One region of the Nocardiopsis sp. M1B1 genome, then DNA from elsewhere that is predicted to be linked to it. Evidence: riboswitches for the same ligand, from Rfam matches in the RefSeq annotation. Region 1 holds a riboswitch; the other holds the start of a gene.

Region 1 (3,895 bases):
CTGCCACGTCATCCTGCGCGGCGGCCGCAGCGGCCCCAACTTCGACGCCGGGTCGGTCGACGCCGCTCTGGACGTCATCGAGGGCGCCGGGCTGCCCCGCCGCCTGATGATCGACGCCAGCCACGCCAACAGCGGCAAGGACCACACCCGCCAGCCCGGTGTGGCCGCCGCGATCGCCGCCCAGGTCGCCGAGGGCCAGAAGGGCGTCATCGGCGTGATGCTGGAGAGCTTCATCGTCGAGGGGGCCCAGAAGCTGGGCGACCCCGCCGCCCTGACCTACGGCCAGTCGATCACCGACAAGTGCATGGGCTGGGAGACCACCGGCGAGGTGCTGACCCAGCTGGCCGAGGCCGTGCGCCAGCGCCGCAAGGCCTAACCACTCCCGGACGACGCGCTCGGCCCGCTCCCGCGACGGGGGCGGGCCGACGCGCGTCGCGGGGCCCGCGCGGTGTTCAGACGGTGCGCTCCTCCTCGGGCAGGACCTCCAGCTCCACGAGCATCTCCCTCCCCAGGGACTCGCTCAGCTCGGCGTCCTGGTCCCCCTCCGGCTCGACGCGCAGCGCGAACGTGTACAGGTCCTCGCCGCTCTCGACCCAGCCGACCCACCAGCCCGGCGCGGAACCGGCCTCTGCCTCCCACCCGGCCTTCGCGTGGAGGGCGTAGCCCTCGCCCTCCTCCAGAACGGCGAGTTCGCGCACCGCCTCCTGGTGGGCGTCGTCCACGGGCAGTTCGTCGCGGGCCAGCCTCGCCAGGAAGTCGGTCTGCTCCATCGCGGAGATCTGCAGCGGCCCCTCCAGCCAGAACCGGTCCAGCGCCCGTGCGTCGCCCACCGAACGGTTGCCGTAGTCCAGCCGGTCCACCCAGGCCGCCATCGGCCCGTGCCCGATCCGGCGGGCCACCTCCCGGTAGACGGGGACGTTCGAGGCGGGCAGGGCCTCGCGCAGGGCCGTGTCCCGCTCCCGCCGGTCGACGGGCTGGGGTCCGCCCCCGTGGGGGACCACCTCGTCCACGTCCCCGACCGCGCCCGTCTGGAGCCCCACCAGGGTGCTGACGAGGTCGAAGGTGGACGCGGGGACCGCGCGCTCGCGCGCCAGCTCCGGCTCCACCACGGTCGCCTCCCGCTCCATCACGTCGTGGAGCACGAAGGTGCCCTCCACCCCCGCGTCGGCGAACACCGCCTCCAGGTCCTCGCGCTCGACGGCGGCCAGGTCACCCCGCGTCAGGGGCGGGGGCCCGGTCTCCGCCCCCTCCCGGGCCCGCCCGTCCGGCCCCCGCGCTCCGTCCACGGCCCCGGCGCACCCCGTGCCCGCGGCCAGGGACAGGACGCATCCGGCCGCGAGCGAGCGCGCGGCGCGCGCCGCCCTCCCGGTGTCGGTTCGCATCCGTCTCCCTCCCCGGTCGGTACTCCCCGAACACGCTAATCCCCGCCCTCCCGCCCCAGGGTGGAGGCGGCCGGAGTGTCGGACACCGGAGGAGCCCGGCGGCCGGGGCGGACACGGCGCGCACGGCTCGGACGGCGCCGCTCACGGGTGCCTCGCCGGCGCTCCCGCCCGGCGCCGGGCACCCTTGGGCGCCGTTCACGGCCGCTGCTAGGCTGAACGTGTTGCTGACCCCGTACGGGAGAGTGCCCGCGTATCCAGCGCGGGCCGCCGAAGGAGCAATCCCTCCCCGAAGACAACCTCTCAGGCACAGCGGACCGTACGGGCGAGACCACTCTGGAAAGCAGGGACAGCCGTCCCTCGCCGAAGGTGCAAGCCGCGCCGAGCGCGCGGCGAAGCTCTCAGGCACAGATGACAGAGGGGGAGGATGGCAACGCCACGCAAGTCACGACGCCCATCCTCTCGGGAGTGCCCATGTCAGATGCCGCATCCGCGCCGCGCGCGACAGCGCTGCGCGAGGTCCACGAGAAGGCCGGCGCCACCCTCGTCGACTTCGCCGGGTGGCTCATGCCGCTGCGCTACGGCAGCGAGACCGCCGAGCACCGGGCGGTGCGCGAGGCCGCGGGCCTGTTCGACCTCTCCCACATGGGCGAGATCCGGCTGACCGGCCCGCAGGCCGCCCAGGCCCTCGACCACGCGCTGGTCGGCCACCTGTCCCAGGTCAAGGTGGGGCGCGCCCGCTACTCCATGATCACCGCCGAGGACGGCGGTGTCCTGGACGACCTCATCGTCTACCGGCTGCGCGAGGACGAGTACCTCGTCGTGGCCAACGCCGCCAACACCGCGGTGGTCGCCCCGGCCCTGGCCGAGCGGGCCGCGGGCTTCGACGTCGAGGTCCGCGACGAGTCGGCCGAGTACGCGCTGATCGCCGTCCAGGGGCCCCGCGCCGTCGACGTCCTGGCGCCGCTGACCGACGCCGACCTGGACGGCATCCGCTACTACGCCGGGTACGAGCACACCGTCGCCGGTGAGCCCGTCCTGCTCGCCCGCACCGGCTACACCGGCGAGGACGGCTTCGAGATCTTCGTCAGCCCCGCGGACCGGGCCCCCGAGGTGTGGGAGGCCCTCATGGCCGAGGGCGAGCGGCACGGCCTCGTCCCCGCCGGGCTCTCCGCGCGCGACACCCTGCGCATGGAGGCCGGGATGCCGCTGTACGGGCAGGAGCTGACCGCCGACCTCACCCCCTTCGACGCCGGTCTGGGCCGGGTCGTGAAGTTCGACAAGGGCGACTTCGTGGGCCGCTCGGCCCTGGAGGAGGCCTCCCGCTCCTCCCGTCCCCGCCGTCTCATCGGCCTCGTCGCGCGCGGGCGCCGCCCGCTGCGCCAGGGCCAGGAGGTCCTGCGCGACGGCACCTCCGTCGGAACCATCACCAGCGGCGCGCCCTCACCCACCCTGGGCCGCCCCATCGCCATGGCCTACGTGGACGGCGACCTCGACACCTCGACCGGCGCGTTCACCGTGGACGTGCGCGGGCGGGGCGAGGACGTCGACGTGGTCGAGCTGCCGTTCTACAAGCGGCAGTCGTAGCAGCAGGGGCCTTCACACCCCGAAGGCCCGCACGCCCCAGCGCGGCGGGATCCCTCCACAGGGGACCCGCACGCACGGGGCGCGACCGGGCGTAGGCCGGGCCGGGCAGCCGTACGGGCGCGCGGCAGGAAAATGGAACACCTCCAAGGAGAGTTGAAGTGAGCGTTCCCACGGAGCTGGGTTACACCGCCAAACACGAGTGGGTCGTGGTCGAGGACGGGATCGCCACCGTCGGGATCACCTCGTTCGCCGCCGAGTCCCTGGGCGACATCGTCTACGTCGAGGTGCCCGAGGTCGGCAGCGAGGTGACCGCGGACGAGCCGTGCGGCGAGGTGGAGTCCACCAAGTCCGTCAGCGACGTCTACTCGCCGGTGAGCGGTGAGGTCACCGAGGTCAACGCGGCCCTGGAGGACGAGCCCGAGACCATCAACTCCTCGCCCTTCGAGGACGGTTGGCTGTTCAGGGCCCGGATCTCCGAGGAGCCCTCCGACCTTCTCTCCGCCGAGGAGTACACCAAGCTGACCGAAGGCGAGGAGTAGGCCCCCGATGGCTACTGACAACACGCTCAACCAGACGCTGGGCGAACTGGACCCCGAGGTGGCGGCCGCGGTCGACGCGGAGCTGGCGCGCCAGCGCGACACCCTGGAGATGATCGCCTCGGAGAACTTCGCCCCCCAGGCGGTGATCGAGGCTCAGGGCACCGTCCTGACCAACAAGTACGCGGAAGGGTACCCGGGCCGCCGCTACTACGGCGGGTGCGAGCACGTCGACGTCGTCGAGCAGCTCGCCATCGACCGCGCCAAGGCGCTGTTCGGCGCCGAGCACGCGAACGTGCAGCCGCACTCGGGCGCGCAGGCCAACACGGCCGTGTACTTCGCGCTGCTCAAGCCGGGTGACACCATCCTGGGTCTGGACCTGGCCCACGGCGG
Region 2 (3,895 bases), 1.4 Mb from region 1:
GGGCCCAGTGCCCGCCCGACGCCCGGTACGTGCCACCGATCAGCCCAATCAAGCACCGCCCCGTGCGGTAGGAGGCCGAGCCGACCTATGTCGAGCGTTTACTGCACGCAGTGCGGTCACGCCGTTGCGGATGATGCCCGTTTCTGCTCCCACTGCGGAACTCCGATCCGCAGAGCCGAACAGCAGGGCCCCCGACCCGGCACTGGCAGGGACTCCGGCGGAGACGTCACGTCCACCATCTCCCTCTCGGGCATACAGGCCCTGGAAGAGGAGGAGTCCGGCGACGAGCTGGGCGGCGACGACCCCGCCAACCCCGACGCTCTGCCGCCGGGCACGGCGCTGCTGGTGGTCAGGCGCGGCCCCAACGCCGGGAGCCGTTTCCTGCTGGACAGTGACGTGACCACCGCCGGCCGCCACCCCAACAGCGACATCTTCCTGGACGACGTCACCGTCTCCCGGCGCCACGTGGAGTTCTTCCGCCGCGGCGACGGGTTCGGAGTCCGCGACGTGGGCAGCCTCAACGGCACCTACGTCAACCGCGAGCCGGTCGACGAGGCCCAGCTCGGCGGAGGAGACGAGATCCAGATCGGCAAGTTCCGGATGGTCCTGCTGACCAAACCGCGCCGCTGACCGGCGCGGGGACGACCGCGGGAGCGGCGGGTGGGCCGATGAGGTTTGCGGCCCCCCGCCGCCGGAGAGCTTTGTAACGAAGGGTGCCGATTTCGCCCTCGGGTCCTGATCCGCAGCGGGAGCAGGGACGAGCGCCCATCCGGCATCACGACTCGTGGGACGGAGACGCTGTGAAGCACATGGAGGTCGTCGGCGTCCGTGTTGAGATGCCCTCGAACCAGCCGATTGTCCTGCTCAAGGAATCCGAAGGCGACCGCTACCTGCCGATCTGGATCGGCGGTGTGGAGGCCACCGCGATCGCGCTGGCCCAACAGGGCGTCGCACCGGCCAGACCGCTCACCCACGACCTGTTCCGGGACGTCCTCGACGCCCTGGACACCGGGCTCAAGACGGTGAACATCACCGGCCTCAGCGACGGCATCTTCTACGCCCAGCTGGTCTTCAGCAACGGCGTGGAGGTGAGCGCGCGCCCCTCCGACTCGATCGCCCTGGCGTTACGGACGGGCACGCCCATCTACGCGCACGAGGACGTGATCGACGAGGCCGGGATGCCCATCCCGGACGAGCAGGAGGACCAGGTCGAGGCGTTCCGGGAGTTCCTGGACAACATCTCGCCCGAGGACTTCGGCAGGCGCGCGGAGTAGGGGCCCGTGGCGCACGTGCACTCCCCCGGGGCCCGCGCCCAGGCGCGGGTCCCGTGCCGCGGTGGTGGCGCGCGCCGGGGAGGACACGCCCCGACCTGCGACTTCGCCCGCGGAGCCGGTGATAGATTGGGTAACGGAAGTGGTCGTGATGATCAGGGCCGAAACCCCCGCTTGCGCGTCGGGCGCCACCGGGGAGGCCCCGGCACACCGGCGCCGCGCGCACTTGGCGACGCGCCGCGCGGTGTCGTTGACGCTGCCGGTCGGCCGTCCTACCTTCAGTGCAGTGGAACCCACGGCGCACCCGTTCCCTGAGTGGACATCCCCTGTCGAGACCGCCGTGGGACGAGAAGCCGGAGGTCGGCGTGGCGGTAGCGAGCGGCAAGCGGGATCCCCATGACAGGCGGTCCGCGCTGCGGCTAGCGGGGCAGCAGGGCCTACTGTGCGAAGAAGACTTGGTGGCGCTGCCTATGGACGTCGGGTATCGGGGCCCCGCGGCGTGTACGGCCGCCGGGATCAGCTACCGCCAGCTCGACTACTGGGCCAGGACCGGCCTGGTGGAGCCGAGCGTGCTCACCGGAGCCCACAACGCCCCCCTGTACAGCCTCCCCGACATCCTGTTGCTCAAGGTCGCCAAACGGCTCCTGGACACCGGGATATCCCTCCAGCAGATCCGCACCGCGGTCGACCACCTGCGCGGCCGACCCGCCCCCGACCTGGCCCGCATCACCCTCATGAGCGACGGCGTCAGCGTCTACGAGTGCACCTCCCCGGAGGAGGTCGTGGACCTCATGCAGCGCGGTCAGGGCATGTTCGGCCTGGCGCTGGGCAACGTCTGGCGCGAGGTGGAGGAGGCCCTGGGCGTGGTGCCCGCGGAGGAGCGGGCCGACCTGCCCGCCGCCGCGCCCCAGCCCGTGGACGAGCTGGCCAGGCGCCGCCGGGAGCGCCGCACCGGCTGAGACCGGCAGGCGCCGCCCGCAGCCCAGGGGCGGCCGTGCGTCGGCCGGGGGCGCGGGCACTTCGGGCCCGCGGCTACTTGGAGGAACCTCCAGGCTCTCGGTGTGATGTGGGCGAAACGCCTGCCCGGGAGCGCTACCCCAGGCGACGATCGAGTACGGTCGTAGTCACAACAGGGATGAAAAACGACATTCACCCTGCTTGTACACACGTACAGATCGTCAGCTGGCTGTCGACACCGCGCGAGAGAGACCCCGCAACGGGGCGCCGACGGGGCAATACTCCCCAGTAACCTCTCAGGCACCATGGACCGCGTGGAGGAGGCCGCTCTGAAGCCTGGGCACCCTCGTGCCCGGTGACAGAGGGGGAGACCGTGAGGAACACCGCCGACCCGACTCGGCCCTGTCACCAGGAGGTCTCCGTGCCAGACCAGCCCGTGCACACCCCGGGCGCGCCCGCCCGGGTGTTCGCCGACCGCCACATCGGCCCCACGCCCGCCGAGGTCCAGGAGATGCTCAAGGCGGTCGGCTACGGCTCCACCGCCGAACTCATGGCCGACGCCGTGCCCGAGTCCATCCTCACCGGCCCCGGTCGCAGCGCGCCGCTGGATCTGCCCCCGGCGCTCAGCGAGGCCGAGGCCCTGGCCGAGCTGCGCGACCTGGCCTCCCGCAACCAGGTGCGCACCTCGCTGATCGGCCAGGGCTACTACGGCACCCTCACCCCGCCGGCCATCCTGCGCAACATCATGGAGAACCCCGCCTGGTACACGGCCTACACGCCCTACCAGCCCGAGATCTCCCAGGGCCGCCTGGAGGCCCTGCTCAACTTCCAGACCATGGTCTCGGACCTGACCGGCCTGCCCGTCTCGGGCTCCTCCCTGCTCGACGAGGCCACCGCCGCCGCCGAGGCCATGACCCTGGCCCGCCGCGCCTCCAAGAGCAAGGCCGACGTCTTCGTCGTCGACGCCGACGTCTTCCCCCAGACCCTGCACGTGCTGCGCACCCGCGCCGAACCCCTGGGCATCGAGGTCGTGGTCGCCGACCTGTCCCGGGGCCTGCCCGAGGGCGACGCCTTCGGCGTCCTGGTGCAGTACCCGGCCTCCAGCGGAGCCGTGCGCGACCCGGGCCCGGTCGTCGCCCAGGCCCACGAGCGCGGCGCCCTCGCGGTGGTGGCCGCCGACATCCTGGCCCTGGCTCTGCTGCGCAGCCCCGGCGACCTGGGCGCCGACATCGCCGTCGGCTCCACCCAGCGCTTCGGCGTCCCGCTCGGCTTCGGCGGCCCGCACGCCGGTTACATGGCCGTGGGCGAGAAGCTGCGCCGCCAGCTGCCCGGCCGCCTGGTCGGCGTCTCGGTGGACAACGCGGGCAAGCCCGCCTACCGCCTGGCGCTGCAGACCCGCGAGCAGCACATCCGCCGCGAGAAGGCCACCAGCAACATCTGCACCGCGCAGGTCCTGCTCGCCGTCATGGCCGGGATGTACGCGGTCTACCACGGCCCCGACGGCCTGCGTGCGATCGCCCGCCAGGTGCACACCCGCACCGCCGCCCTGGCCGACGCCCTCGCCGAGCGCGGCTTCGAGGTCCTGCACCACGCCTACTTCGACACCCTGCGCGTGCGCGTGCCCAGCGCCGCCCGCGTCGTGGAGTCCGCCCTGGAGGCCGGGTACA

What was found. Region 1 has a riboswitch for glycine ahead of gcvT (glycine cleavage system aminomethyltransferase GcvT). Riboswitches for the same ligand answer to the same signal wherever they lie in the genome.
Region 2: it holds a riboswitch for glycine, as region 1 does, so the genes downstream of both, gcvP (aminomethyl-transferring glycine dehydrogenase) here and gcvT (glycine cleavage system aminomethyltransferase GcvT) in region 1, are expected to answer to the same signal.

Annotation. Positions count from the first base shown of each region.
Region 1 is NZ_CP196194.1:1,339,163-1,343,057, reverse strand. Features, by position in the region: gene ACSTA4_RS06040 (3-deoxy-7-phosphoheptulonate synthase) at 1-376, shown strand, start outside; gene ACSTA4_RS06035 (penicillin-binding transpeptidase domain-containing protein) at 453-1,382, opposite strand; glycine riboswitch at 1,608-1,709, shown strand; gene gcvT (glycine cleavage system aminomethyltransferase GcvT) at 1,854-2,966, shown strand; gene gcvH (glycine cleavage system protein GcvH) at 3,125-3,505, shown strand; gene glyA (serine hydroxymethyltransferase) at 3,513-3,895, shown strand, end outside.
Region 2 is NZ_CP196194.1:2,761,171-2,765,065, forward strand. Features, by position in the region: gene ACSTA4_RS11795 (FHA domain-containing protein) at 88-630, shown strand; gene ACSTA4_RS11800 (bifunctional nuclease family protein) at 801-1,274, shown strand; gene ACSTA4_RS11805 (MerR family transcriptional regulator) at 1,742-2,230, shown strand; glycine riboswitch at 2,462-2,551, shown strand; gene gcvP (aminomethyl-transferring glycine dehydrogenase) at 2,650-3,895, shown strand, end outside.